Regions from separate parts of the Hymenobacter koreensis genome, predicted to be linked through region 4. Evidence: riboswitches for the same ligand, from Rfam matches in the RefSeq annotation. Region 4 holds a riboswitch; each other region holds the start of a gene.
The links. Region 4 has a riboswitch for S-adenosylmethionine ahead of metH (methionine synthase). Riboswitches for the same ligand answer to the same signal wherever they lie in the genome.
Positions count from the first base shown of each region.

Region 1 (7,483 bases), on a different contig from region 4:
GTGAACAAACTGGTAGTGGGCACACTGCAAGGCTTGGGCATCGATGTAGTGGACCTGGGGCTGAGCACTACACCCACCGTGGAAATGGCCGTTCCGGCTAAAAAAGCCATCGGAGGAATTATTCTTACTGCCTCGCACAACCCCAAGCAGTGGAACGCGCTAAAGCTGCTTAATCAGCACGGCGAGTTTATTTCCGAAGCCGACGGGCAGGAAGTATTGCAGCTGGCCGAAGCCGAGGCGTTCGATTTTGCGCAGGTGGGCAAGCTAGGGCAGCATACCACCGATAATACCTTCCTGAAGAAACACGTCAAGACCATTCTGGCTCTGCCGCTGGTGGACGTGGAAGCCATCCGGGCTAAGAATTTTCGGGTGGTGGTGGATGCCGTTAACTCCTCCGGCGGTATTGCCGTGCCCATGCTGCTGGAAGCTCTGGGCGTGACAACGGTGGAAAAGCTGTTTTGCGAGCCAACCGGCGACTTTGCGCACAACCCCGAACCGCTGCCCGAAAACCTGCGCGACATTGCCAAGGTGCTCGAGAAAGGCTCTTTCGACTTGGGCATCGTGGTTGACCCCGACGTGGACCGCCTTGCGCTGGTGTGCGAAAACGGCTCTATGTTCGGCGAGGAATACACCTTGGTGGCCGTAGCCGATTACGTATTGAAAGCCCAGGGCGGCGGCAACACCGTGAGCAACCTAAGCAGCACCCGTGCCCTGCGCGACGTAACTGAAAAACACGGCGGCAGCTACTCGGCAGCCGCGGTGGGCGAGGTGAACGTGGTAACCATGATGAAGCAGACCAACGCCGTGATAGGCGGCGAAGGCAACGGCGGCATCATTTACCCCGAGCTGCACTACGGCCGCGACGCGTTGGTAGGCATTGCGTTGTTTTTAACGCACCTGGCTAAATCAGGCCTAACGATGACGCGCCTGCGGGCTTCGTACCCGAACTACTTCATCTCGAAAAACAAGATCGAGCTGACGCCCGATATCAACACCGACCAAGTGCTGGCCAAAATGCAGAAGCGCTACGCCAAGCAGCCGGTTAACACGATTGACGGGGTAAAAATTGAGTTTGACAAGGAGTGGGTGCACCTGCGCAAGTCGAATACCGAGCCTATCATCCGTATTTACGCCGAGTCCGATTCGAACGCCACGGCCGACCATTTGGCGCAGAAAATCATTGGCGACATAAAGGAGATTATTTCGGCCAAAGCTTAGGCCTGCGGCCTTAAAGTCAGGAAAGCCAGTCTGCTAAAAGCAGGCTGGCTTTTTTGTTGCGGCAGTCCTCAGCGGTAAAACGCTATTTTTGTATGATTACGGCACTGCCACCCGGTGCCGTTGCGTGTCTACTTCCCCCGACAAACTTGATTGCGCAGCGCATGACGCCGACTTCCACCCCCGCCTCGGTTTACTTCGATAACGCCGCTACCACGCCCCTCGACCCCGAAGTGCTGGATGCCATGCTGCCATTCATGCGCGAGCATTTCGGCAACCCCAGCAGCATACACGGTCATGGGCGCAAGGTGCGGGCTGCCATCGAAAACGCACGCAAAACCGTGGCGCACCTTATTAACGCGGCACCGGCGGAAATTTCCTTTACCTCGGGTGGCACCGAAGCCGACAATTACGCCGCATTTGGCTCCATTCGCACGCTGGGGCTGAAGCACGCCGTTACGTCTAAGCTGGAGCACCACGCGGTGCTGCACACGCTGGAGGCGCTGGCCAAAAAAGGAGAAATTGAGCTGAGCTTTGTGCGCCACGATGCGCAGGGCCAGCTGGATTTGGCGCATTTGGAGGAGCTGCTGGGTTCAAACACCCGCTCGTTTGTGAGCCTGATGCACGGCAACAACGAGATTGGCAACCTGAACGATATTCAGTCCATCAGCGACATCTGCCGTGCGCACGGCGCCATTTTTCACACCGACACCGTGCAGACGATGGGCCACTACCGCCACGACGTACGCCAGCTCGGTAGTCATTTCCTGGTAGGCTCGGCCCACAAATTTCACGGTCCGAAAGGCGTGGGCTTCCTGTTTTGCAACAGCGAAGTACAGGTGCAGCCGCTGATTCACGGTGGCGCGCAGGAGCGCAATGTGCGCGCTGGCACCGAAAACGTGTACGGCATTGTAGGCCTGACCAAGGCGCTTGAAATTGCTTACCGCGACATGGCCGCGCACCAGCAGCACATTCAGGGCCTGAAGGACCGGTTTATTGAGCGGCTGCGGGCTGAAATCGACGATGTGCAGTTCAACGGCTTGTCGGCCGATGCTGAGCGGAGCCTGTATACCGTACTGAGCGTGAGCCTGCCTCCCTCCGATATGAACGAGATGCTGCTGTTCAACCTCGATATCAACCACGTGTCGGCTTCGGGCGGCTCGGCGTGTAGCAGCGGTTCAAACATAGGCTCACACGTACTCTCCGCCTTGGGCTGCGACCCCAACCGCGGGGCAATCCGGTTTTCGATGAGCAAGTACAACACTCCACAGGAAGTCGATTTCGCAGTGGAGCAGCTAGCTAAAATGTACCGCCGCGTGCCGGCTTAACGCTTGCCCATGCAACTAAAAAGGCCCGATTCTGAAGCAGAATCGGGCCTTTTTTATCGGCTGGTTTCTGGCAAAAACAGGCTTAGGCCGCAGCTTGCTTTTTAGACGCAATGCCCAAGTAATTTTTCGTAGAAAGCACTGGGACATCTGCTTCAATAGTAACTCAGTGGCTTATAATTGGCGCATCGAAAGCCGGTCATTATTATGGCTCATTCATCGCTTACGTTAGTCACATGCCTTGCATGAGCATCGACTGGGCTAAACAGGAAGGTGAGAATATGCACGGCGGGAAGTTTTTATTTTGAAGTACCCATTTTTGACGGCTGTGCGTACTCCCGTGCAAACCGACCTTTCTATATATGGCCGACATCAACATTCAACGCAAAAAGAAATCGGTTAGCCCGTGGCTGCTGATTTTGCTGGTGCTGGCATTGCTGGGCCTGGGCGCCTGGTACCTGCTCAGCCGTGACCCCGGCCCCGACCAGCCGGTGCCCACCGCCCCCGCTCCGGCTGCCTCAACCCCGGCCGATACTGCCGCGGTAGCCGACCCCGAGGTGCAACCCGACTCCCGCCCCGCCGACACCGATGCGCTGGCTGCCGAAGGCACTGCCACCCCGGCCGATTTCTACGCGTTCGTGGCCGACGACCCCACCTCCGGAACCTACGCCCGCCGCGGATTGCTGCTGCTCAGCAACGTGCTGGTAACCATGGCCGACCGCAGCGACCTGCGCGATGCCAACGTAGACGAGCGGCGCAACGACCTGACCAGTGCCACCAGCCGCATCAACGAGCAAAACGGCAGCTTGCGTCCGGGTTTTGTGGCCGCTGCCGACCTCATCGAAGCATTGCAGCAGCGAGGTTATACCACTGTAGAACGCGAGGCCAAAGCCCTGCGTGAAAAGGCCACCCAACTTACCGGCCGTACCGATACGCCCGCCGAGCAACAAGCCACCCAGGTTTTTTTCCAGCAAGCCGCTAACATCGTGCGTGTGCTGGAAAAGCCGGCCGCATAATGTCTTAACCTGATTTTTGGAAACCCGAATGGAGCCAACGAATGTCCCCTCCGCAGCCGGCATGCATCTGGTGCGCCTGCGCGATTTGAAAGACTTTGAAGTGGCCGACGGCAGCCCCGACGTGCGCGGGTGGGCCGTGCGCGGCGCCGATGGTAAAAGATTTGGCGATGTGTACGAGCTTATCGTAGAGCCCGACGCGCTGAAAGTGCGCTACCTCGACGTGGAGCTGGATTCGGCACTGAACATTAACGACCGGGAACGACACGTGCTGATTCCCATCGGTGCCGCCGCTATCGACCACGACGACGATAACGTATTCGTGCCTGCCCTCGACATTAACTCGGTGATGAACTATCCGCCGTACCAGGATATTCACATCAGCCGCGACCTGGAGGAATCCATGCTCAGGGCCCTGCGCCTGCCGGTGCCCGTTGCCAACGACAACACGCCCTTTTACGAAGGCCCGCCGTACGACGAAAGCCATTTTTACCGCGCACGTCGTACTGCCGAACAGGCATCCATGCGCCGCTTGCCGGATGGCAGCGCCCCGCCACTGGGGTAGCGCACTATTTTCTCAGGCCAGAGGCCGATGAACGACTTTTATAGTAGCTCATCGGCCTTTGGTGTGTCTAGGCCCAGCCGATGAATTAAGCTAGAAGAACAGCTTGCGCAGTGCCCATACGCTCCATACTATTACCATGAGGCCCACGCCCAAGAACATGATGCGCGTGGAAATTCGGCCGGCCAAACGAGCCGCCAGCGGGGCTGCCAATAGGCCGCCCACAATTAGCCCGAGCACGATTTGCCAGTGTGAAATACCAAGGGTAGCGAAAAATGTGAGGGCACTGGCAAACGTCACGAAAAACTCAGTAAGGCTAACCGAGCCGATAACGTATTGCGGCGTGCGCCCCCGGGCAATGAGCGTACTGGTGACCAAGGGCCCCCAGCCGCCACCGCCAAACGAGTCGAGGAAGCCACCGAATGCGGCCAGCCAACCCAGACGGGTGGCTTTTCGCTTTCGTTCTATGCGACTAAGCGCCCGGGCCAGCAAGCGGAAGCCCAGGTAAAGCAGGTAAGTGGCCAAAACAGGCTTAACCCAAGTTGCATACCGCTCGCCGGTGTACGAAAGGAGCAGAGCGCCGCTCACTGCCCCCAATACTCCCGGCAGCACCAGCGCTTTTACCAGTCGGCGGTTCACGTTCCCCAGCTTGTAGTGCGAGTAGCCCGAGGCACCGCTGGCAAACATTTCGGCGGTATGAATGCTGGCGCTAACAGCCACCGGGCTCATGCCCAGTGACATGAGGCTAATGGCTGTAACCACCCCGTAGCCCATGCCCAGCAGTCCATCGACCAGCTGCGCCCCAAAGCCGACGGCCACAAAAATGTAGAACATGTTGGCGTTGCTGACGGCGTTCCATATCTGCGGCCAGGTATAATACAGCGACACAATATCAAACGCAAGCAGGGCCCCAAACGCTAACAGCGAAGCCGTTACAATGCGGCGCCACCTGGTTTCGGCAGTCGCAATGTGCCGGATGACCGACCGCGACACGGGATTCGGTGCTGCGGACGAATCGGTCACAACCGCAAGGGCAGGCTGGTCTTCAGCAGACTCTGGGTTTAGTCGAGCTTCGGGCATTTGCGGTTGTGGTAGGAGAATGAGGTAGCGCAGTGAGGTGGGTCAGACTGCTCAGCCGGAGTGGAAAAGATCAGCCGGCTAGTAGCCGCTCTGCTGGCGAAGTGCCAGCACGTAGGCCGAGGCCCTTTCGTGGGACAGGTCGGTTTCCTGCTGCACCACGCGCACCAGGGCTTGGTGCACGGCTGCGGTTAAGTAGCTCGTATTGGGGCAGAGGTAGGTGTGCGCCCCGGCCTGCAGCCAGCCGAATACATCAGGTATGTAAGCCAGCAGACGCTGCCGCAGGGCTGGATTGAGGGAACTGCTATACCGCCGATGAGTAAAGCGCCGGGGGACCTTTCGGCGGCTAGCAGGGTAAATCAGGAATGACCGCTGAGGCGTGTTGCCAGCCGCGGCCGAGAAAGGGAAAACAGGCATGAGTAAGTAGAAAATGGCCTAGCCGGCGGATACCGAAGCAAAATGGCGCAACGGCCTAGCGCTTCGGCCTGAACCAGTTGCTCGCGCAACTGCGCCACCTTCGCGTTAAGAGCGAAACGCCTATGCAGCAGGGGTAGGCGCCGCCCGCACGAGGAAACGCCAAGGGTGAAACCAGAAAACAGGGGGCTGAGGGAAACGGCGCGGCCTTAGCAGGAACGCGGCATTTCAGGCGTGCCGGAGCTGCAAACAGCAGCCAGCCGGTCACGAGTCAGCAGGAAATATGGGGAAAGGCGGCCCTCAACAACAACACGAGCACACGGGGAGTACCGCATAGGTACTCCGGCAGGTCGAGCCCATGGGCTTCAGCGGCCAAGTAGCCGGACCAGATAACGTTGCGCGAAGGGTGAGGGTGGAAGCCACGGCTCTTGTTTTTATATGGTCTGGACTTGGCACCGTTCGGGTAATACACCCGATGGTTGCCGGCGCTTCACGGAGCCAGTCTCTCCACGCCTCTGTATAAAAACAATCCTTTGGGAAAGAAAGAATTGGTGCCCAAATGTAAGGGCGACGATTTCAAAACCCCAAATACTTTTCCATCGGGCCACGAAAAACCGGCCAGTCGCCGCTGAGTAGCAGGCAACTGGCCGGTGGTAAAATCAACTCAAAAAGGGTGCTGGTACTTAGTTGCGGTGAATCATGTCGACCACGGCTTCCACCCACAGCGGGTGCGTGTTACAGCTGGCTACCAGCTGCCAGTGGCCGCCGCCTGCTTCCTCAAACATTTCCTTGAACTCTTCGCCCACCTCAATGGTGGTTTCCAGGCAATCGGCCACGAAAGCGGGGCTGAAGGCCAGCACGTTCTGGATGCCTTTGCCAGGGAATTCCTTCAGCACCTCGTCGGTGTAGGGCTGCAGCCATGGGTCGCGCAGGCGGCTTTGCAAGCGGCTCTGGAACGTTACGGTGTACTGCTCGGGCGCGAGGTCCATGGCCTTGGCTAGCAACCGCGAGGTTTCGTAGCACTGAGCGCGGTAGCAGTAGCGGTTGTTCTTGTTGTAGTGGTTGCAGCAGTTCGCCAGCTTGCAGTAACCGTTCTGGCTGCCCTTCAGCACGTGGCGCTCGGGTATGCCGTGGTAGCTGAATACCACGTGGTCGTAGTTGCGCTTGGCCATTTCGGCCTTGCCCAGCGTGGCAAACGTGTTGATGTAGCCGGGGTCGTCGGCAAAGCTGCTGATGAAGCTGATGCTGGGTACCACCCACCACTTGCTCACAATTTCCATCACTTTCTCCTGCACCGAGCCCGTGCTGGCCGCCGCGTACTGCGGAAACAGCGGCAACACAATGATGCGGTCCACGGCCGCGTCGCGCAGCTCCTGCAGGGCACTTTCGATGCTGGGGTTCTGGTAACGCATGCCAAAGGCCACGAGGTAGTCGTTACCAAGCTGCTCCTGCACCATCTTTTTCAGGTCGAGGCCGTGAAAGAGCAGGGGCGAGCCACGCTCCGTCCAGAGCTGCTGGTACACCTTAGCCGATTTGGGCGCCCGCAGCGGTACCACTACGCCCCGAAACAGCGGGTAACGAATGGCAGCGGGCATGTCCACCACGCGGCCATCGGTCAGAAACTCGTTGAGGTAACGGCGTACGTCGGCGGTTTTGGGTGAATCGGGCGTGCCGAGGTTCACGAGCAGCACGCCGATGCGGCCTTTGGTAGAAGCGGGAGTGGAAGGCATAGTAAGAGGCAAGGAACACCGCGGAAATCAATTCCCGCGCAGTGTGCAATTGCCAGACAAAGGTAGCGCCCACAAGGTTTGCGTTCATGGCAAAAGTCCTGCCCCCGGAGCTGATTTCCATCAGGGTTTCACAGGGGACTGGGAGCT
Region 1 covers NZ_BAABHA010000002.1:966,719-974,201, reverse strand. The annotation lists gene glmM (phosphoglucosamine mutase) at 1-1,218, shown strand, start outside; gene ABD903_RS07050 (cysteine desulfurase family protein) at 1,380-2,543, shown strand; gene ABD903_RS07045 (hypothetical protein) at 2,903-3,556, shown strand; gene ABD903_RS07040 (PRC-barrel domain-containing protein) at 3,618-4,118, shown strand; gene ABD903_RS07035 (sulfite exporter TauE/SafE family protein) at 4,209-5,138, opposite strand; gene ABD903_RS07030 (hypothetical protein) at 5,274-5,609, opposite strand; SAM riboswitch class I at 6,038-6,132, opposite strand; gene hemH (ferrochelatase) at 6,290-7,336, opposite strand.
Region 1: another riboswitch for S-adenosylmethionine. It lies ahead of ABD903_RS07030 (hypothetical protein); the one in region 4 lies ahead of metH (methionine synthase).

Region 2 (7,483 bases), on a different contig from region 4:
TTCTGCAGAATATCGTAGAGCCCTTGCCCCACGCAGCCAAAGCCAATGAGACCGAGGCGCAGGGGGTTAATGGGCGAAGGTTTGGACATAAAATCGGTCGAGAAAATGCGCGATTTGCGCGGTTTCAATCAGGAAGCCGTCGTGGCCGTAAGGCGACTCCATTTCGGCGTACATAGCGCCCGGAATCAGCCGGGCAAGTTCCTGCTGCTCGCTCACGGGAAAGAGCACATCGGAGGTAATGCCCAACACCAAGGTGCGGGCCTGCACCCGCGCCAAGGCTGCTTCCACGCCGCCGCGCCCGCGCCCCACATGGTGCGAGTCCATGATTTGCGAGAGCGTGACGTAGCTGTAGGCATTGAAGCGCGCCACTAGCTTATCGCCCTGGTATTGCTGGTAAGAGCTGGCGCGGTAAAACGCCGGCAGGGCATCGTCGTCGGTTTCGGCCTGGGTGCGGCCGTAGGCGTCGTGGCTGCGGTAGCTAAGCAGCGCCACGGCCCGGGCCGCCCGCAAGCCGGCCCGACCGCCGTCGGGGCCGCCGCCTTCGTAGGTACAATCGGCCTGAATGGCTAGCCGCTGCGCCTCGTTAAATGCAATGCCCCACGGCGAGTGGCGGGCGTTAGTAGCCAGCAGCACCAGGTGTTCGAACAGCTCGGGCTGTTGCACGGCCCATTCCACGGCCTGCTGACCGCCTAAGGAGCCGCCGATAACCGTGTGAATTTTGGCTAGGCCCAAGTGCTGACGTAATTGCTCGTGCGCCGCCACCACGTCGCGCACCGTAAGGCGCGGAAACGCCTGGTATAGCGGCCGGTGGTGCGGCGGCAGCGGTGTGGCCGGGCCGGTGGTGCCGTAGCACGAGCCCAGCACGTTGGCGCACACGATAAACCAGTCGGCCGGGTCGAAGTAATGACCCGCGCCCACCAAGCCCGGCCACCAGTCCAACACATCGGAGTTGGCCGTGAGGGCATGGCACACCCACAGCACGTTATCCTGGGCGGCGTTTAGGGTGCCATAAGTATGGTAGGTGATTTGCACGCCCGGTAGCACGCCGCCGCACTCAAGCGGCAACGGTTGGGTAAGGCGCAATACAGCTGGCTCGTTCATGGAAATCAGCCCCGCAAAGTCTGCTAAATAATGCCTTGGCGCAGTTTTACGCGCGTTCGGTTTGAAATTTCCTTGTTCGCCGGCTCCCGCAGAGGGTGCGGTAGAGCCTGCGAGAGGCTCCTTTTCAATGTGGGTGGAAAAGGCCGGTGAACAAGGCCCCGCTGGCTGGAGGTGGGGCCGCGCCAGGTACCCAGGCGCGGCCACGGTTTTCCCCTCCCTTTACACTTCCAGCGTAGCGGGGTGCTCGGCTTCCTGCTTGGTTAGGATTTCGCTTTCGTCGCTGTCGAATGAGCGCGTTTCGGCGTTGCTTACGGCGTCGAATGCGCGTTGCAGGTCGGCTTTGATGTCGTCGATGTGCTCCAGGCCTAGCGAGAGGCGCAGCAGCGTGGGCGTTACGCCGGCAGCGCGCTGCTCTTCGTCGGAAAGTTGCTGGTGCGTGGTGGCCGAGGGCTGAATGATGAGCGTTTTGGCGTCGCCCACGTTGGCCAGGTGGCTTACCAGTTGTAGGTTGTCAATGAACTGCGTGGCCGTGTCCTTCGAGCCTTTGATGGCGAAGGTGAGCACGCCGCCAAAGCCGCGCTTCAGGTATTTGGTGGCCAGTTGGTGGTAGCGGCTACTTTTCAGACCAGGGTAGTTCACGGCTTCCACCTGCGGGTGCTGCTCCAGCCATTCGGCAATTTTGAGGGCGTTTTCCACGGTGCGGTCCACGCGCAGGCTTAAGGTTTCAATGCCCTGCAGCAGCAGGAAGGAGTTAAACGGGCTCTGCGACGGACCGAAGTCGCGCAACCCTTCCACGCGGGCCCGAATGATGAAGGCGATGTTGCCGAACGGACCGCCCTTGCCAAATACGTCGTTGAACACGAGGCCGTGGTAGCCTTCGCTCGGCTCGGTAAATTGCGGGAATTTGCCGTTGCCAAAATCGTATTTGCCACCGTCCACAATCACCCCGCCAATGCTGGTGCCGTGGCCGCCAATCCACTTGGTAGCTGAAGCCACCACAATGTGCGCGCCGTGCTCCAGCGGCCGAAACAGGTAGCCGCCTGCCCCAAAGGTGTTATCCACAATCAGCGGGAGGTCGTGTTTCTCAGCAATGGCGGCAATGGCCTCGAAATCCGGAATGTTAAAGCCGGGGTTGCCAATGGTTTCCAAGTACAGGGCCTTGGTATTCTCGTCAATTAGCCGCTCGAAGCTCTCGGGGTTGTCGCCGTCGGCAAAGCGTACTTCCACACCCAGGCGCTTGAAGGCTACTTTAAACTGGTTGTACGTGCCGCCGTACAGGAACGAAGTCGAAACGAAATTGTCGCCGGCTTGCAGAATGTTGTTCAAGGCAATGAACTGCGCCGCTTGGCCCGAGGCCGTAGCCAGGGCCGCCACACCGCCTTCAAGCGCCGCAATGCGCTGCTCGAACACGTCGGTGGTGGGGTTCATGAGGCGGGTGTAAATGTTGCCGAACTCCTTTAGGGCAAACAGGTTGGCGCCGTGTTCAGCGTTCTTGAACACGTAGGAAGTGGTTTGGTACAGCGGCACGGCACGGGCGCCGGTGGTGGGGTCGGGCTGCTGGCCGGCGTGGAGTTGCAGGGTCTCGAACTGGAAGTTTTGAGCAGACATGATTAGGCTGAGAAAGAGGTTGAGAGAATGAGGACTCGATGCAGGAGGGCGGCCCCGCGCTGACCGGCAAATGACCCGGTACAACTGCGAGTGGAATGCGCCAAAACCGTAGCCTGTAGCGCCGAAACGAAGATTCGGAAGTGAAACAGCCACGCGCCGCCAGTTAAGCCCGGCGGCAAAATCAGAAATGGGAAGGGGTAGGGCGGGCTAACTAGCAACCCGAACGCAGCACAACTACCAACAACAGCAACAACAGCCCAACATGGCAGCGGCATGCAGCGGCTGCGGCATGACCATGCCCTGAGCGGCGGCGGAAACGAACAAAGCCGTAACGGGCGCCGCCGGAGAGCGGAACGAGAAAGGGGCGGAGGGGTGTGGGGTAGTTGCCATAGCACGCCATTTATTTGTCCCCCGCCGATTTCGGTCGGGGGCAGGAATTGGCACCTGCCAGCTGGTGCATTTGCTGGTGGTTGCCAGAGGGTCGCGGAGCCTGTTCTCTCGCCTCTTCGGAATAAAACGCGTCAAAAAAAGATTGATGCCGGAAGCATCGATCGGCACAAATGTAGTGCTGGATTTTAAAAGCGCAAGAGCTTGATAAAGTTTTTTGGCGAGGAAAAATAGACGCGCGCAGTTTTTGTGCCTTATTATATATGATGCGTGTATTTGTCTGCCTTTAAGCTGTTTATGAATTTTTTCTTGCCTACAAAAAAAGCCATCCGGGATTAACTCCGGACGGCTTCAGACTTGCTTGTGGTAGTCGATTATAGCTTCGGCAGCGTTAACTTCTGACCCACTTCAATGTGGTCGGGGTTGTTGCCGATGGTGGCCTTATTGGCATCGTAAATCTGGTGCCACTTGGCAGCGTCGCCGTAGTGGTTTTTGGCAATTTTCGACAGTGAGTCGCCGCTTACTACCGTGTAGGAGTCGCCTTGGGTAGCGGCGGGCTGCGTCTGGTTGCCAAAGAAACCGGTCGAGTCGCCGGCTGCGGGTTGGGTGGTTGGTTTTACGGGCTCTTTTTCGCCCTTATTGCTCAGGAAATCAAACAGTCCCATGGTGGTGTGTCGGTTGGAGGTTGAGAAAAGAAAGCGGCCAACAGTCTGATGATCAATTGGTCGGCTCTGCTTTACGCTGGAGCTGCCAACTAGGTTGTGGTGCCGCTGCCCCTCATGCATTTGCACATAGCTATGTTAACCCTTTGAACGGTTGCGCGTAAGAAACTCGGCCGCTAAACGGCGGTCTAATGCATTCGATCCTCCCTCATCTTAAACCGACTTCACCCATGAAACAAGTAACCCGCCTCCATTACCTCGCCAGCCTTTTCATGCTTGTTACCCTGTTTACCTTCGCTTGCGGCAGCAAGGAAGGCAAGGTAGAAGGCGTTAACATGCTTTACGGCACCGAAAGCAAGGTGTGGAAAACCCATAAAGAGAAAGACGCCTCCGGCGACAAGGTTAAGCAAACCGACGCCCAGGAAGACGAGCAGATTCGGTTTTACGCCAACGGCCAGTACAACATGACCTCGCAGGCGCAAACGGTGAACGGCAAGTACACCTTCGACCAAGCCAACAAGAAGATTACCATGACGCCCGAAAACGGTAACGCGGCCAACACCTTCGACGTGGTTACGCTTACCGACGACCGCCTGACGCTACGTAGCCCCGAAGGCGCCGAGCTGCAGCTGGAAAAGGAGTAAGCAACTATTCAAGCAAATTGAAAAGCCCTTCTGCTTCGGCGGAAGGGCTTTTTTGTGCGTCGTTTATTGGTCAGGCCGATACTACGAGGCCATAACCTCTTTCACTACTTTCTTGCCGAATACCCGGCCTACCCAGCGCGGCAGGAAAATGGTGCCCAGCACCAAGTACAGGTAATACGTAACGATGCGGTAGAGCAGCAGAATGAAGTTCGTCATGGTATCGGAGCCGGCGAACTTGCGGAAGAACGTGGGAAACGCGCCTTCGGCAAAGCCGGCGCCACCAGGGGTAATGGCCACCAGCAACACCACTTTGTAGATGAGGTTTCGGGCGAAGATGATGCCGAAAGTGCCGGCCGTAATGGGCACAAAAGCGGCAATCAGGCAACCGATAACGAGGTAGCGCGCCGTCCAGACGAAGGCCGTAGATAAAGCCGCCTGCAGCCAATACCCAAGGCTATTACCGCGCAACTGTGCCGAGGCGTGTACCATTTCCAGGCTATGGTGGTACGCCCGGCGGCGCCAGCGGTGCAGGCCTTTCAGCGAAAACAAGCGCACCAGCAACCGCTTTACCGAGTGCGGGTTCACGAACAGCGCATACGCCATTAAGCCCGAGTACGCGAGGGTGAACACGTAGCTGAGGCCAAAAGCAATTTTGAGCGTAAGCACGAAACCGCCCTGCAACGCTTCGTGCGGGTAGATGTAGTCGCCGGCCAGCAGTATCACCAGCGGCACGGCCACCACAAAATACAGGTTGTCTAGCATGGCTGTAACCATCACGTAGGCCAACGACTTGCCCAGTGGAATGCCCTCCTTGTTCAGTAGAAACGAGGCAATAGCCGTACCGCCCACCGCCGACGGCAGCACACAGGAGGCAAACTCCCAGATCATAATTACATCAAGGCTTTGCTTCCACGACAGCGTTTCCTCGGAAATATGCTTGATGCGGTACACGTAGCCCAGGTCGCGCACCAGCAGCACGAGCAGCGTAACCAGCAGCCACCACGGGCGAGCATCGGCCAACGGGGCCAAGTCGCCGGGCTTGTAGCTGCGCCAGAACATAAAGCCGACTACGCCCAACCCAATGACCACCGGCAACAACATGCGCGAAGGCGACAGTTTTTCGAGCAGCTGACGGTCTTGCTGGAGGTTACTCATGCGAAAGAGAGGGGAATGCCCGGCAAAAATACGCAGTAGGTTTACGGGAGGCGGTTAAAACTACATTAAGGCCGAGAATAGCCGCAGATAGGGAATTACTACCGCGTTCTGCGCAAAACAACGGCAGTCCAGCCCGAAGCGTTTTGTGCAGGCTGTTATAGCGTTAGGATGTAGTGCCTGGGCGAACCGCCGATTTAGATTTGTCGTACCTTTGCCTGCTGGCATTGGCTCTACTTTAGCGCTGCTGCAACATTCTGGCCGTGCGCTGGTTGAGTCACTACCATTCTATTTGTCTGCCGTTTCCCCAATGATTGTCGAACCCGGACCCTTGCTGGCGGCTATTGATTCGCCTGCCGATTTAAAAGAGTTGCGCGAGGACCAGCTGGTCCAGCTGAGCCAAGAGCTGCGGCAATTCATTGTCGATTCGGTTTCGATTTACGGCGGCCACTTTGGCGCCTCGCTCGGCGTGGTAGAGCTAACTGTAGCGCTCCATTACGTTTTTAACACGCCCTACGACCAACTGGTGTGGGATGTAGGCCACCAGGCCTACGGCCACAAAATCCTGACCGGCCGTCGCGCGCAGTTTCCCACCAACCGCAAGTACGGCGGCATGTCGGGCTTCCCGAAGCGCAAGGAAAGCGAGTACGACGCCTTTGGGGTGGGTCACAGCTCCACCAGCATCGGCGCGGCATTAGGCATGGCCGTGGCTTCCGATTACAAAAAGGAGTTCGACCGGCAGCACATTGCCGTAATCGGCGACGGCGCCATGACCGCGGGTATGGCTTTCGAGGCCCTAAACCACGCCGGCGTAGCCAACACCAACCTGCTCGTTATCCTCAACGATAACTGCATGAGCATCGACCCCAACGTGGGCGCGCTCAAGGAATACCTCACCGACATTACCACTTCGCGCACCTACAACCGCGTGCGCGACGAGCTGTGGAACGTACTCGGCAAGCTCTCGAAGTTCGGGCCCAACCCCCAGCAAATTGCCCGCAAAGTGGAGCAAGCCATGAAGGCCACGCTCATGAAGCAGAGCAACCTGTTCGAGGCCCTGAACCTGCGCTATTTTGGCCCCGTGGACGGCCACGACGTGCAGCACCTCGTGAGTATTCTGAACGACTTGAAGTCCATTCCCGGACCTAAGCTGCTCCATTGCGTAACGGTGAAAGGCAAAGGCTACGCGCTGGCCGAAAAGGACCAGACGCTGTGGCACGCGCCGGGCTTGTTCGATAAAATCACGGGCGAGATTTACAAAAAAGTCCCCGATAAGCCCCAGCCGCCCAAGTACCAAGACGTCTTCGGCCACACCATGGTGGAGCTGGCCGAGCAGAATGACAAGGTGATGGGCGTAACGCCGGCCATGCCTTCGGGTTGCTCGCTGAACATCATGATGGCGGCCATGCCCGAACGCGCTTTCGACGTAGGTATTGCCGAGCAGCACGCCGTAACCTTTTCGGCCGGCCTTGCCACGCAGGGAATGATTCCGTTCTGCAACATCTACTCGTCGTTTATGCAGCGCGCCTACGACCAAGTGGTGCACGACGTAGCCCTGCAGGACCTGCACGTGGTGTTCTGCCTCGACCGCGCCGGTTTTGCCGGCGCCGACGGCCCCACCCACCACGGCGCCTATGATTTGGCCTACATGCGCAGCATTCCGAACATGGTGGTTTCGGCGCCCATGAACGAGGAGGAATTACGCAACCTGATGTACACAGCCACGCTGCCCGAAAACGCCGGGCCGTTCAGCATCCGCTACCCGCGCGGCGAAGGCGTAATGCCCGAGTGGCGCAAGCCCCTGCAACGCATTGCGGTGGGCACCGGCCGCACCGTGCGTGAGGGTTCCGGCGACGTAGCTATTCTCAGCATCGGCCACATTGGCAACTACGCCGTGAAAGCCACCCAGCTGCTGGAAGCCGAAGGTCT
Region 2 covers NZ_BAABHA010000006.1:118,796-126,278, forward strand. The annotation lists gene ABD903_RS11515 (homoserine dehydrogenase) at 1-89, opposite strand, end outside; gene metX (homoserine O-acetyltransferase MetX) at 67-1,101, opposite strand; gene ABD903_RS11525 (O-acetylhomoserine aminocarboxypropyltransferase/cysteine synthase family protein) at 1,321-2,709, opposite strand; SAM riboswitch class I at 3,107-3,227, opposite strand; gene ABD903_RS11530 (LysM peptidoglycan-binding domain-containing protein) at 3,471-3,761, opposite strand; gene ABD903_RS11535 (lipocalin family protein) at 3,989-4,402, shown strand; gene ABD903_RS11540 (lysylphosphatidylglycerol synthase transmembrane domain-containing protein) at 4,484-5,557, opposite strand; gene dxs (1-deoxy-D-xylulose-5-phosphate synthase) at 5,865-7,483, shown strand, end outside.
Region 2: another riboswitch for S-adenosylmethionine. It lies ahead of ABD903_RS11525 (O-acetylhomoserine aminocarboxypropyltransferase/cysteine synthase family protein); the one in region 4 lies ahead of metH (methionine synthase).

Region 3 (7,483 bases), on a different contig from region 4:
TGTGCACTCTGCTTTGGCACAACGACCACTTCGATCCGGCCAACACCGTTACCGGGCCGCGCCAGTTCGCTGCGCTGATGGAGTACCTTCGCAGCCGTAATGTCGCGTTCATGACCGGCCAGCAAATTGTGAATGACCAAAAACCGAGCTGAGAAAAGGGGCGCACCGCAACCGTCGCAGCTGTAATCATTTGCCTGTTTCCGTATCTGCCTTTCATTTCCTCACTTGGGCATCCTCCAGCGGCAAGGGCTGCGCAACACTGTAATATCGTACGTTGGCCTGGGCCTGGGCTTCGTGAACACGGCTTTCGTGCTGCCGCGCCTGCTGGCCCCCGACGAAATTGGCCTGACGCGCACTTTGGTTCAAATTGCCACCATTTACGCGCAGGTGGCGGCGCTGGGCTTCGGCAGTGTGGGCATTCGGTTTTTCCCCTACTTCCGCAACCGCGAAACGGGGCACCACGGCTTCCTACCCTTGCTGCTGGGCTTGCCCATGTTGGGCTTTGGCGTAGTCACGGCTTTGTACTTGCTAGGGCGGCCGCTGGTGTTGCGGCAGTACGAGCACGAGTCGGCGCTGTTCAATCCGTATTACTTCTGGGTGGTGCTGCTGGCGTTTTTCACGCTGCTCTACAGCCTGCTCGAATCGTACTTACGGGCCTTGTACCACTCCTCGTTCACGGCTTTCGTGCAGGATATCGGGCAGCGCGTGCTTACCATTATCCTGGCCGTGCTCTACGGCAAAGGGTTGCTGAGTTTCCACGAATTCGTGCTGGCCTTTATTAGCCTCTACGCATTCAATGTGCTGGTAACGGTGCTTTACCTGCTGTACATAGGTGAATTGCACCTCCGCCCTAACGCCGCCGTGCTGCGCGTACAGCCGCTGAAAACCCTAGTGGGCTATGGCGGCTTTGCGTTGCTCTCCAACATGTCGGGCCTCATCATCACTTCCATCGACACGCTGATGGTAGGCGCGCAGATCAACTTCGCGGCTACGGGGGTGTACACCACGGCCGCCTACATCAGCACGGCGCTGGTTATTCCGTTTCGGGCGCTGAACAAGATTGCCTTTCCGCTGCTGGCCGATTATTGGAAACAGCAAGACTTGACCCGCATGGCCGATTTTTACCGACGGGCCACGCGCCTGGGCACGGTGCTTGGGTGTTACCTGGCCCTAGGAATCGGCTTAAATCTCGATTTCATCTACGGCCTTATTGGCAAGCCCGAATACGCGGCGGGCGCGGTTTCCGTGCTGCTGTTGATGGCCGGTCGGCTTATAGATGGCATTACGGGCGTGAACGGACTCATTGTAGTTACCTCGCCCCGTTACCGCTTCGACCTGATCTTCAATCTTTCCCTGGCTGTAATCACGGTAGTGCTGAACCTGGTGCTAATTCCGCCAATGGGCATAACCGGCGCAGCCCTGGCCACGCTACTGGCCATGACGGCTATTAACATCGCGCGCACGTGGTTTGTGTGGTACGCGTACCGCATGCAACCCTTTAGCATGCGCATCCTGCTGGTGCTGGGTATTGCGGCGGCGGCAGGCCTCGCGGCATGGCTGGTGCCCACGCTACCCTCGGCATTTCTGACCATGGTGCTGCGCTCAGCGGTTCTCACGGGCACCTACGGGGGGCTGCTGCTCCTGACCAATGCCGAGCCCGAGGTGATTCAGCTGTGGCAAAAAACCCGTAGCCGTTTCTGGCTGAAATAGTTGCTCCAAGCGTATTGCAGGCCGCAGCGGCGGCAGGAACACTTAATGATGCGCTCCTGCCGCCGCTGCGGTTATCTTTTGAAGGCTTTTAGGCTATTCGGTTCCCTTCGGGCTCCACGGTATCATCAACCTGTAAACCCAGCCGCAGCTTGCTGTGCTTTTTGCCATAGGCGTAGTAAATCACCAAGCCGAGGGCCAGCCACACGAACAAGCGCAACCATGTGTCCCAAGGTAAGCTGAGCATCATAATCAAGCAGGTAATGATGCCGAGAATGGGCACCAGCGGCACCCACGGCGTACGGAAGGCTCGCGGCGCGTTTGGCTCGCGTTTGCGCATTATCAGTACGGCAAGGCACACCATTACAAAGGCCAGCAGCGTACCGATGCTGCACATTTCGCCCACTACATTAATGGGAACCAAGCCCGCAAACAGGCTGATGAAAGCGCCCAGCAGCAGGTTGGACTTGTGCGGGGTTTGGAAACGCGGATGCACCTGCGAAAACACGCGCGGCAGCAATCCGTCGCGCGACATGGAGAAGAATACCCGCGACTGGCCCAACAAATCGACCAGAATAACCGAGGTGTAGCCGATGAGAATGGCCAGAATTACGGCCGAGCTCAGCCAGGCATAGGGCGTTTTTTCGATGGCAATGGCTACCGGCGCCGCGCTGTTCTTGAACTCCGAGAAGTTGGCCAGGCCCGTCATAACGTGCCCAAACAGCACGAACAGTACCGTACACACCAGCAAGGAGCCAATAATGCCGATGGGCATGTTGCGCTGTGGGTTCTTGGCTTCCTGGGCCATGGTGGCCACAATATCAAAGCCGATGAACACGAAGAAGACCACGCCGGCGCCGCGCAGAATCCCGCTCCAGCCAAATTCGCCGAATTTGCCGGTGTTGGCCGGTATGTACGGCTGGTAGTTGGCCGGATCGATGTAGCGCCAGCCCAGGGCGATGAACACGAGCACCACCGATACCTTCAGGGCCACCACAATGGCGTTAAACCACGCCGAGCCCTGTGTGCCCCGCACGATGATGGCCGTAATAGCTAACACCACCAGAATGGCCGGCAAATTCACCACACCATGCACCGTGGAGCCGTCGGCCAGCGTGCTGGTTTCGAACGGCGACATCACCAGTTGCGGCGGAATGTGCAGGTCGTACTTGGCCAGAAACCGCACCAAGTACTGCGACCAGCTGATGGCCACGGTGGCTGCCCCCACGGAGTATTCCAGCACCAAATCCCACCCAATAATCCAGGCAAATAGCTCGCCCAGCGTGGCATACGAGTACGTATAGGCCGAGCCGGCTACCGGTACCATAGAGGCAAACTCGGCGTAGCACAAAGCCGAGAAAGCGCAGCCTACGGCCGCCACAATAAACGACAGGGTAATGGCCGGGCCCGTGTGGTTCGCGGCCGCAATACCGGTAAGCGAAAACAGACCCGCCCCAATAATTACCCCTACCCCAATGGCAATGAGGTTAAACGGCCCCAAACTGCGTTTGAGCGTATGCGAGCCAGTCTCTGCGGCTTCCAGCCGCAGCAGTTCCAACGATTTTTTAAGCATGATTAAGAAAGCTGCAATCGGCCGAGAGCTACCGGAAACCGGTGCCTTGCGCATTGCGTGACGCCCACGCTTGGTGACGCCTACTTAGGGCTACCAAACGAGAAGCAAAAAAGAAGACAGAAGGAAGGTGTAAATGGCGCAATGCCATCTACCCGCAGGAGAGTAAGGTCCTGCTATGCATCAGCGCCCAATTGGGCACAAGTGTGATGACCGTTACCGGAAAGCGTACTTCAACAACAACAGCAACGGCCCTCTACGTGCAGGCCCATGGCCTGCGGGTTGGTAGATGGGTAGTACGCCGCCCCACGGCGGATAAACGAAGCAAAAAGGCTGACCAGAGCGCCCACAGCAACTTGTTTTTATATGATCAGGACTTGGCACCGTTCCGGATGTTCCGGGGGGTTGCCGGCGTTTCGTCGAGCCTGTCTCTCCGCGCCTCTGTATAAAAACAATCCTTCAGCAGTAAAGAATTGATGCCGCAAAGGTAGGAGCCGCCTCGCCGCATCTGCAAATCGTTCCCGATTTATGTCTGCCTCACGGCCGGTATAAAAACAGCCTCCGCGCGCCTGCTTTAACGGTGCAGGCGCGCGGAGGCTGTTTTGGACTGACTGAAAAGGGCCGTTGAATAACCAGCCAATCAGCGGGTTAGTAGTTGTACGACACACCCGCCGACACGCCCGTGGACTGGCCCAGGTTGCGGCCGCCCACGTACTGGCTGGCGCCTAGCACCACCCCGAAACCTTTGGCCACCGGCTTAAAAACACTCACGCCCACGCGGGTGTAGTTCACGCGGGTAGCGGTGAAGTCGCCGGTGAAGCCCGGCTGCAGAATGTCGGTGCCTTCGTCGCTCGACTGCTGGAACGAGGCCCAGCCTTCGGCGTACAGGTTGAGGCCGGCGTAACCCACTTTGGCATCGGCAATAAAGGCGTTGGGCACCTGCCGGGTGCGGTAACTGTAGCCGGCCTGGCCGGTCAGGAACACGCCTGAGGGTGTTTTCAGGTGCACTACGCCCAAGGTATTGAGCTTGGTGGCGCGGTTACCAATGGCAATGATATACTCCAAGCCCACGTTCGACTGATAATTGCTGGCCGGGGTGCTTACCCCCACTACCCCCAACAAATCGAGCACGCTGCTTCCTACTTCGGTTGAAAAGGTTTTGAACTTGAGCAGGCCCGTAATATCCTGCAGGCCGCTGCGCGAGTTGGTAAAGCCTTCGTTGTTGCCTTTGCCTTCCGACTTAATATAGGGCAAGCTTACAATGGCTTCCACCTTGTTGCTGATGCCGTAGGTGGTGTACACGCTCACCGAAGACACCTGGATTTCCTGAAAAACGGGTACCCCTTCCACCTTTTCGGGCACCAGATACACGTTTTTGTAGCGTTCAGCGGTACCCGTAAAGGCTACGGAGCCGTGGCCTTTGCCTACCATAAACCCGCTAACCAGGCTTTGGGCCTGAGCGTGAGAAACAAAGAACAGGGTAGCGGCTAGCAGGAAAGTTCGCGCGAAGTAGGTGTGTTGCATACAAGTGGCAGGGCAAAGAAAACGGCTGTTGATGCCGACAGAGCAAAAACACAATCCCATTGAATTTGTTAAATTTCTGTCGCGACCAACTTACGGTCAAGGTTCTGGCGTTGGATTCTATTCGGGAATATTTTTCCCAAATAGACAAAATCCAGTTCTCCTGCGCGTTGCGTTTGTATGCCTACTCGCCGGTGAAGTCGTCTTACGCTGGTTCAACTTGTTGCCCCTTTGCTCATGCAAAAAACCCTACACCTTTGGTTTTCCGGCCTCACGGCCGCTCTTTTACTGCTTTCAGGCTGCGATAAAAAAGCGGATGCCGATCCGTCCATTGCCAGCGTGGCCGTGGCCAATCCCGATTTCAGCATGCTGGAAGACGCGGCCGTGCGCGGCGGCGTGGTGGGCGTACTGTCTAATAAAAATCCAAACGACCCCGAAGGCAACTTCACGGTTTTCGCCCCGACCAACGACGCCTTTGCCCGGCTCGGTTTGCGCACGGCTGCCGACCTGAATGCCCTGCAAACTCCATTTCTCACCACCACGCTGCAATACCACGTGAGCAACGGCTCGCGCCGCATCAGCACCCTGCCCGCTGGTACGGTTACGCCTTCGCTGCTTGGCATTACCCGGCGCATGGTGAGTCGCAACGGTAATTTGTACGTAAACGGGTCCCGCATACTACGCACCGACATTACCGCTGCAAACGGCACCATTCACGTGACCGATAAAGTAATGCTGGCCACCGGCGCCGACATTGTGCAGTCGGCGGTGGCCTTGAGCACCGCGCAGGTTTTCGTGAAGCCCGAGCTGACTTACCTTGTGGAAGCGGTGCTGTATTGCGAGTTAGCGGGGGCCCTTTCGGCCTCGCCGGGCAGCCCCCAACTCACGGTTTTCGCCCCCACCGACCAAGCCTTCCGCGACTTGTTGCGTCAACTGCTGGGAAGCGCCTCCACCTCACCGGCCGATATCCGCCGCCTGCCCAAAGACGTGGTTACCAAAGTTCTGCTGAATCATGTGGTGCCGGGCGGCCGCTTTACTTCTGAGCTGCCCGAAAACGCCACCGTGGCTTCGGCCGGCAGCACCCCCGTTCTGTTTGGAGCTTTCGATAACGGCGTGCTGCCCGTGCGCGGCGCCGGAAACGGTTCGGCCTCCGCTAACATCGTCATTCCCGACGTGCAGTGCACCAACGGTGTGGTTCACGTAATCGACCGCGTGCTGCTGCCCCAATAATGCCTTCGCGGCTGCAAACCCGGCGGAAACACGCTAGTATCCGCCGGGTTCAGCCCCGTTACTTTTCGCCCTTTTAGTTTTGCCCTTCACACACCTTACCAGGTAGCCCAGCTTGCACGCGTGGCGTTGCCTATTGCTGTTGCGTTATGTCAAATCGGTTTACCAACTCCTTCAGGAGCTGGCTTTTGTGTTTTATGATCTGCCTCCCGGGTCTGGCATTTGGGCAGGTGCGCCCCGCTGCCGTTCGAGTAACCCTGGAAGGTCAATGGAAAGGCCAATTGGCAGTACCGGGTGGTCGTTTGCCGTTAACCATTACCGTAACGGAGCTGGCCAACGGCACCCGTTTTGCCGTGCTCGATGTGCCCGCCCAACGCATTAGTCGGGCCCTGATGACGGTGGACGTAAAGAGCGACACCGTCATATTCGATACGCAGGAGCTCGGCTGCACCTACACCTGCCTACGCACGCCCGACGGCAAGCAGTTGGAGGGTCAGTGGAAACAACAGGGTTTTCAAACGGCTTTAACCTTGCAATTTGAGGCCCTTCCCGCTAGCCCACCCAAAAACTTTAAGTTTCCGCCGCCTTACCGGGTAGAGGAAGTGTCGTTCACCAACTCCCGCGACAACATTCGACTGAGCGGCACGCTCACCATTCCGCCCGGCGAAGGGCCTTTCCCGGCCGTGGTGCTGCTCTCTGATATGGGCCCGCACGACCGCGACGTGACCATGGGCGACTATAAAATGTTTGGGCTGCTGGCCGACTACCTTACCCGCCGCGGCGTGGCCGTACTCCGCACCGACGACCGCGGCGTGGGCCAATCGGGCGGTAGCGTGACGGCCGCCACCACCGCCGATTTAGTGAAGGACGCCCAAACGGCGCTGAGTTTTCTGCGTACCCGGCCGCTCATCGATTTTGGCCAGTTAGGTCTTATCGGGCACGGCGAAGGCGGTAATGTGGCGCTGCTGGTGGCTGCCCAGCCCCTACCGCCTGCTTTTGTCGTTGCCTTGGCCGCTTCCGGGGCTGCCGGCCGAGAAGTTTTGCTGCAGCAGCCCGCCGGCTTTCGGCCCGCCGGGGAAGCCGATACCGCCCAGGAAAACTACACGCGCCGCCAACTGAAAACCCAGCAGCAATTGGCGCTGAAAGTAGAAGAGCTGCGGGCGAAAGGAGCCAACGCCGCTCAAATTGAAACCTACCTCGCGCAACAGCAAATGCGCCAGCGGGCAGCCGACAAAAAACGCCAGGAAATCATTGTAAAGCAGCAGAAAACCTTGTTGGAAGTGGTCCGCCAAACCGCCGACAACGGGCAGGCGCAAGCTATTCTCACGAACATGATTGGCCAGTACAACCGCGACCTGCCGCCGGGTGCCGCGCAGTTACGCGCCAGCCAAATGACGTCGCCCTGGTACCGCTACTACCTGGACTTTAACCCACAGGCGGAGCTTGGCAAGGTTAACG
Region 3 covers NZ_BAABHA010000010.1:751,663-759,145, forward strand. The annotation lists gene ABD903_RS17250 (DUF7033 domain-containing protein) at 1-152, shown strand, start outside; gene ABD903_RS17255 (oligosaccharide flippase family protein) at 226-1,710, shown strand; gene ABD903_RS17260 (amino acid permease) at 1,799-3,280, opposite strand; SAM riboswitch class I at 3,637-3,729, opposite strand; gene ABD903_RS17265 (hypothetical protein) at 3,926-4,801, opposite strand; gene ABD903_RS17270 (fasciclin domain-containing protein) at 5,036-6,028, shown strand; gene ABD903_RS17275 (alpha/beta hydrolase family protein) at 6,223-7,483, shown strand, end outside.
Region 3: another riboswitch for S-adenosylmethionine. It lies ahead of ABD903_RS17260 (amino acid permease); the one in region 4 lies ahead of metH (methionine synthase).

Region 4 (7,483 bases):
CTGCAGGAAAGCATACAGGTAAGCGGGCACCACCGGCGAGCTGGCGCCGAAAAACGGGCTGCGGCGTAAATCTTCAATGAATGCGGTATCGGCCAGCACCACGCCGCTTGGAATGCCGCATGCTTTGCCCATAGAGCTAACCACGACTACTCGCACCGACGCAGGCACGCGCAGTTCCGGCCAGATGCCCGCGCCATCTGGACCGATGACGCCGAAGCCGTGGGAGTCGTCGATGAGCAGGGTAATGGGCCGGTCGGCGGGCAAGTGCTGGGTCCACGAGAAGTCATAGCGCTGCACCCGCAATGCGTCGAGAGAGTTCGAGACGATGACTACTGGTTCCGGCGGTTCCTGTTGCAGGCGCTGCATCAGGTCAGCCGCCCATTCATCGAACGAAAGCTTTGAAACAGCCATTGGCGCGTGCTCTGTGAGCCACGCCGCCGGGTGCGTGCCAGGCGCGTATTCGAAACGACCGGCCCCAGCCAGCGCCTTCACCGCCATTTGCCCCGCCAAGTAGCCCGACGAAACTGTGAGGGCCGCTTCGGCGCCTGTATGATGGGCGAGGTAGCTTTCGGCTTCTTCGTAAATGCGCAGCCGCAGCGGGCCGTTGCGTGAGTTGCCGTAGTTGGTGCCGTAGCGGCTCAGGCCTTCGGCTAGCAGCGCGGCAAAGGCTGGGTTGCGCGCCGTGCCCAAATAGCCAGTGCCGCTGCAATACAGGTATTCGCGGCCGTTGTGAATGAGGGTGCGGCCGGGCAAGTAATCAGCTTCAAGCATAGGGCGTTTGGCCGAAGTAAAACCGAACTACCCGAACATACACCTTTCTGCTGCCGAACCACAACCGCAATCTTGTTTGCGCGGTTAGTGTAGAGCTATGCACCTCCTCCTTCGCACGCCCGTTGCCCAGCCGCCCGCCGCCGTATGGGCCGGCTTCACCCGCCAGTTGTTCATTGACCTGGCGCCGCCCGCGCCCCAGCTTCGGCTGCTGCGTTTCGATGGCTGCCAGCGCGGCGACGTGGTGGAAATTGAGCTGCACCTGGGCCCGTTGCGCCTGGCCCGCTGGACTTCCCTCATTACCGAGCACGGCGAACTGGCGAACGGTGGGCGCTACTTCGTGGACCAAGGCCAGGAAGTGCCGGCGCCGCTGCGCTTCTGGCGGCATCGGCACCTGATGGAGGCCGCGCCCAACGGCGGCACCGTGATTGTGGATGCCATTGAGTACCGCACCGCTTCACCGCTACTCGACCGGCTGCTGTACCCGTTTATGTGGGCGCAGTTTGCCTGGCGCGGCCCAGTGTACCGCCGTGTGTTCGGCCAACCCACATAGGCGCAACCCAAACGCGTGCCTAGCGAAGCGCCAGCACCATCCGAATGTCGGCCCGCTGGTATTCCGATGGGTTAAGCGGTGCCTCCACGAAACCTAGCTTGCGGTAGAGCCCAAGGGCCGGGGCGAGGCGACGGTTCGAAAGCAACTCGATTTCCCGGGCGCCAATTTGCCGGGCGTGCGCTATAACCGCCCGGCCCAGTTCCCAACCGATGCCCAAGCCCTGGGCGCTGGGTGTTACGGCCATCTTGGCCAGCTCGTATACGCCGTCGTGCTCTTTAATCAGGGCGCAAGTGCCCACTAGCTGCCCCGCGTGGCGAGCCATAAAAATGTAGCCTCCAGCATCCAGAATGTAGCCCTGTGGATCGTCGAGCATTCGGCGGTCCAGCTCCTCCAGGGTGAAGAAGCGGGTTATCCACTCGTGGTTCAGGTCGCGGAACGCCGCTTGGTGCTCGGGTTGGAAACTTAGAATTTCAACGGGGGAAGCAGGCGAGTTGCTCATTGAGGAAAGAGGAAGTTCTGGCCGCGAAGGACGTAGGTGAGCCGGCCCTATCCAAGAGCGTACAGCCACAGCCGGCTACTTACACCGAGGGAAGTTTTAAGCACGAACGGCGGGCAGGCGGTTAATTTGAACTCACGGCTGTTTGTATTTCTTGCCGCAAGTGGCCGCGTCCCCAGTGCCACATCTGCTTCAGCACCGGGCAAAGCGTGTAGCCGTGCGGGGTGAGGCTGTATTCTACCCGGGGCGGCACCTCCGGAAACACGCGCCGCTGTACCAGGCCGGCCGCTTCCAGCTCGCGCAGCTGCTTGTCAGAATTCGCTCGCTCACCGTTTCGCCGAGGTGGCGGCGCACGTCGCTGAAACGGCGGGGCTGTGGGTTCAGGAATATGAGAATGTCAGCCTTGTGCTTGCCTTTGATTAACTGAATCAGGGCGTCGATGGGATTGTCCATGCTGCTAGTGTACGCAACTCCGCCGATGCAAGCCCGCGCCGGGGTGTGTACCTTTGTGGTTCCCATCTGCTTTTGTTTGCTATGTCCGCTGCCATTGTTACGCTCAAACCCGGTAAAGACCAATCCTTGCGCCGCCTGCACCCTTGGGTGTTTTCGGGCGCCATTGCCCGCATGCAGGGCGAGGTAACCGAGGGGCAGGTGGTGGCAGTACACGCGCATAACGGCGAGCCGCTGGGAATGGGCCACTACGCGCCCGGCTCCATTGCGGTCCGCATGCTGGCCTTCGGCGACGTGGCCGCCGTAGCCGACGAAGCTTTCTGGATCGAGAAACTCAGCAACGCCTACAAACTCCGCCACAGCCTCGGCCTGACGGGCCAAGGCAATACCAACGTGTACCGTTTGGTACACGCCGAAGGCGACGGCGTACCCGGTCTGATCATTGACGTGTACGGCGACGTGGCAGTAGTGCAGGCCCACAGCGCCGGTATGTACCTGGCCCGCCCGCACATTGCGGCCGCCCTGCAAGCCGCCGTGCCCGGCCTGCGCGCCATTTACGACAAGAGCTCCGAAACCGTGCCGCAGAAAGCCGCGCCCGGCGCCAAGAATGATTACCTATTTGGTGAAAGTACCGGCCACGAGCACTTGGTGCAGGAAAACGGCCACCGCTTCGCTGTGGATTGGGAAACGGGCCAGAAAACTGGCTTTTTCATCGACCAGCGCGACAACCGCGCCTTGCTGGCTCGCTACGCCCCCGGCCGCCGCGTGCTCAACACGTTCTGCTACACCGGCGGCTTCTCGGTGTACGCCCTGCAAGCCGGCGCCGAGCTGGTACACTCCGTTGATTCCAGCAAGAAAGCCGTGGAGCTAACCGACCGCAACGCCGAGCTAACCGGCCTGCAGGACAAGCACGAATCCTACGCCCAGGATGTGTTCACCTTCCTGAAAGACCGCCACAACCAGTACGACCTCATCGTGCTCGACCCGCCGGCGTTTGCCAAGCACCTCTCGGCCCGCCACAACGCCCTCATGGGCTACAAGCGCCTGAACGTGGCCGGTATCAAGCAAATTGCCCCCGGCGGACTGCTGTTCACCTTCAGCTGCTCGCAGGTGGTGAGCATGGAGCTGTTCGAAGGCGCCATCATGGCTGCGGCCATCGAGGCCGGTCGCCCGGCGCGCATTCTGCACCGCCTCACCCAACCCGCCGACCACCCCGTGAGCCTGTTCCACCCCGAGGGCGAATACCTCAAGGGTTTGGTGCTGGCTGTGGATTAAGGCCTCACCCCCGGCCCCTCTCCAAAAGAGAGGGGAGCCTGAGGGCCGCAACGATTCCGTTCAACGACAGCGGGGCCGCCGAACTAAAGTTCGGCGGCCCCGCTTGGTTTATTGGCATCCGTATCAGTCAAGCTGAGCCGCGCCGTGGCGCTACAGCCGCCGTGGCTCCCCTCTCTTTCGGAGAGGGGCCGGGGGTGAGGCCCTTACTTTGCGCCCGGCGCCGGCATTTGCATCAGAAACTGACTGCTGCTGCCACCCGTGTACGTGGGCACGCTACTGCCGCCTTTCTCCCAGGCCTCAATCCAGCGCATTTGCACCAGCAGCGGCGTGAGCGACTGTTGCTGCTTTTCGTTGGCGTAGGCTTGCGCGTCGGCGGCAATGCGGATGGCTTTGGCCCGGCCTTCGGCTTCGGCAATGTTAATGCGGGCCTGGGCCTCGGCCTGGCGGATGCGGTTTTCGGTTTGCAAGCCGGTTTGCACAGCCGTGTTTTTAGCGTCGATGGCGGCTTTCAGGCTGGCGGGCGGCTCCAGCTTGGTGGTGATTTGCTGCACCGTGAAGCCCATGGCCTGCAGCTGTTTTATCAGATTCGCCTTCACCTGGGATTCGTAGGAGCCGCGGTTGCTGATGAGGCTGTCGGCGGTGTAGCGGTTGGTGGCCACGCGATAGGCCTCGTACACGGCCGTTTTCAGGAAGCCGTTTTCCAGGTCGGGCAGCGGGCGTCGGTACTGGCGGAAGATGTCGTCCACTTTGTCTTGCTGGATGAAATAGTTGAGGCTGGGCGCCACGCCAAAGCTGGAGCCGTCCTTGCTCTGCACCTCAAACTCCTCGTACTCCTTGTGCTGGGTGTACACCGGAAACTCGTACACGGCCGTGCTGATGGGTGAGTAGAACACCCAGCCCGTGGTATAGGTAATATCGTCCACGCCCCGGCCGGTGCCGGTCAGGTTCACTTTAATGCCCACGTTGCCGGCATCAATACGCTCTACTTTAATCAGGCTGCAGCTGCCAATGAGCACCAGCAGCAACAAGCCAGCGAAAATTATCGGCTTCAGCCAACGGCGGTTAGTGGCGAGGGGTAGGGCGCTCATGCGAATCGAGTTTAGGGGGAGTAGAAGAAGGCGGCTGGAACCGGCGAATGAGGGCACGTCCGGCCTGGTACAACGACAAGGCTACGCCCGTAGCCACGGCTAGCAAGCCCAGCACGCCGTAGGTCAGCCATTGGTCGGAGGGCTGGTTAAGCCAGTCGAGGAAGGTGGGCAGCGCGTAAGGCAGCGCCACGCCGTAAAAAAGCAGCCATACCACCAGCCAGCGGTACGAAGCACGGAATGCAGACATGGCCAAGCGTGTGGGCAAAGGAATAAGCGCCACAATATCCGTACTGCCGAGCATTCCCGCGGGATTTTTTCGCTTACGGCACCTACCGGCGGCCCGCGTTACTCCAAGCTATGTGTACAGTAAACCCGAAGAACGCAATGTTTCGGCTGTGCGGACGCCGGATGGACAGAACGAACCAGGAAGTATCAGACCCGCTTTATTGGTTGTTTTGCCTGCACCCTGCATACGCATTCCCCAAGCGTGAACCTTGGTTGCTAACCCATCCGTATGTAACTTCGCTACTGCTTATCCAGAAAGACCGAGGGACTGGGCCCTGCGACGTCTTAGCAACCAGCCATTGTGGCGGAGGTGCTAACTCCCATTTCACCCCCAAGGTGGAAGAAGATGAGCAAAGGAACCCGTTTGCGCGGTTTTCTCTTTCTGGATGGGCTTGTTGAAGCTGTTATTCCGAAGGAAAACCATGAAGACGCACTGTACCGACTCCCCCCTCCACGACATCCTCCAGCAGCGCGTACTCGTGCTCGACGGCGCCATGGGCACCATGATTCAGCGGCATACGCTGAGCGAAGAGGATTTCCGGGGGGCGCGCTTTGCTGACCATCCCAAGCCCCTGCGCGGCAACAACGACCTGCTGAGCATTACCCGGCCCGACATCATCCGGGACATTCACGCGCAGTATTTCGCCGCCGGGGCCGACATGGTGGAAACCAACACTTTCAGCGGCACCACCATTGCCCAGGCCGATTACGGCCTGGAGCACATTGCCTACGAGCTTAACTACGAGTCGGCGCGCATTGCCAAAGAAGTAGCCGACGAGTTTACCGCCCAAAACCCCGCCAAGCCGCGCTTCGTGGCCGGCGCCATCGGGCCCACCAACCGCACCGCCTCCCTCTCGCCCGACGTAAACCGCCCCGGTTTCCGCGCCGTGACATTTGATGAGCTGGCCGCGGCCTATCACGAGCAGGTGCGCGGCCTCGTGGACGGCGGGTCCGATGCCCTACTCATCGAAACCATTTTCGACACGCTGAACGCTAAAGCGGCCCTGTACGCCGTGCAGAAGTTCTTCGACGAAGGCGGCCGTGTGGTGCCCATCATGATTTCGGGCACCATTACTGATGCCTCGGGCCGCACGCTGTCGGGCCAAACGGTGGAAGCCTTTTGGAACTCCATTCGCCACTTGCCGCTGCTGAGCGTGGGACTGAACTGCGCCCTCGGCGCCGACCAGCTCAAGGTGTACGTGAAGGAGCTGAGCCGCATTGCCGACGTGCACATTTCCGCTTACCCAAATGCCGGCCTGCCCAACGCTTTTGGCGGCTACGACGAGTCGGCGCAGGAATTCGCGGCCGTGGTGGAGGACTACCTCAAAGATGGCATTGTAACCGTGGTGGGCGGCTGTTGCGGCACCACGCCTCAGCACATCGGCGAGTTGGCCAAGCTGGCCGGCCGGTATCAGCCCCGCCCCTTACGCGAGGTACTGCAAGCCACCCGTCTGAGCGGTTTGGAACCCTTCAGCATTACCCCCGAAAGCCTGTTCGTGAATGTGGGTGAGCGGTGCAACGTCACCGGCTCGCGCGCCTTTGCCCGCCTGATTCGCACCGGCGCCTACGAGGAGGCCCTGGCTGTGGCCCGCGACCAGGTGGAGGGTGGCGCGCAGGTGATTGACGTAAACATGGACGAAGGCATGCTCGACTCGGAGCAGGCCATGACCACGTTCCTGAACCTGATTGCCTCGGAGCCCGACATTTCGCGGGTGCCCGTCATGATCGACTCTTCGAAGTGGAGCGTACTGGAAGCCGGCCTGAAGTGCGTGCAGGGCAAGAGCATCGTCAACTCCATTTCGCTGAAAGAAGGTGAGGAAGTGTTCCGGCAGCGCGCCCGCACCGTGCGCCAGTACGGCGCGGCCATGGTGGTCATGGCTTTCGACGAAAACGGCCAAGCCGATACGTTCGAGAAGCGCATCGAAATCTGTAAGCGCAGCTACGACATTCTGGTGAACGAAGTCGGTTTCCCGGCCGAGGACATCATTTTCGACCCCAACATCCTGACGGTGGCCACCGGCATGGACGAGCACCGCAACTACGCGCTCGACTTCATTGAGGCCGTGCGCTGGATCAAGGCCAACCTGCCCGGCGCCCTCACCAGCGGCGGCGTGAGCAACATCAGCTTCTCGTTCCGCGGCAACGACGTGGTGCGTGAGGCCATGCACTCGGCCTTCCTCTACCACGCCATTCGCGCCGGTCTGGACATGGGCATTGTGAACCCCAGCCAGCTGGCCGTGTACGACGAAGTGCCCAAGGACCTGTTGGAGCTGGTGGAAGACGTGCTGCTGAACCGCCGCCCCGACGCCACCGAGCGCCTAGTGGACTTCGCCGAAACCGTGAAGCAGAAAGGCAAAACCGAAGTGGTGGCCGATGCCTGGCGCAGTCTGCCCGCACAAGAGCGCCTGCAGCACGCGCTGGTAAAAGGCATTGCCGACTTCATCGACCAGGACACCGAGGAAGTGCGCCAGCAGCTGCCGCGGCCGCTCGACGTGATTGAGGGTCCGCTGATGGCCGGCATGAACGTGGTGGGCGACCTGTTTGGCGCCGGTAAAATGTTCCTGCCGC
Region 4 covers NZ_BAABHA010000015.1:248,942-256,424, reverse strand. The annotation lists gene ABD903_RS19845 (aminotransferase class I/II-fold pyridoxal phosphate-dependent enzyme) at 1-771, opposite strand, end outside; gene ABD903_RS19840 (SRPBCC family protein) at 869-1,321, shown strand; gene ABD903_RS19835 (GNAT family N-acetyltransferase) at 1,341-1,820, opposite strand; gene ABD903_RS23290 (winged helix-turn-helix transcriptional regulator) at 1,942-2,070, opposite strand; gene ABD903_RS19830 (hypothetical protein) at 2,055-2,270, opposite strand; gene ABD903_RS19825 (class I SAM-dependent rRNA methyltransferase) at 2,352-3,542, shown strand; gene ABD903_RS19820 (prohibitin family protein) at 3,746-4,630, opposite strand; gene ABD903_RS19815 (hypothetical protein) at 4,605-4,877, opposite strand; SAM riboswitch class I at 5,160-5,268, shown strand; gene metH (methionine synthase) at 5,338-7,483, shown strand, end outside.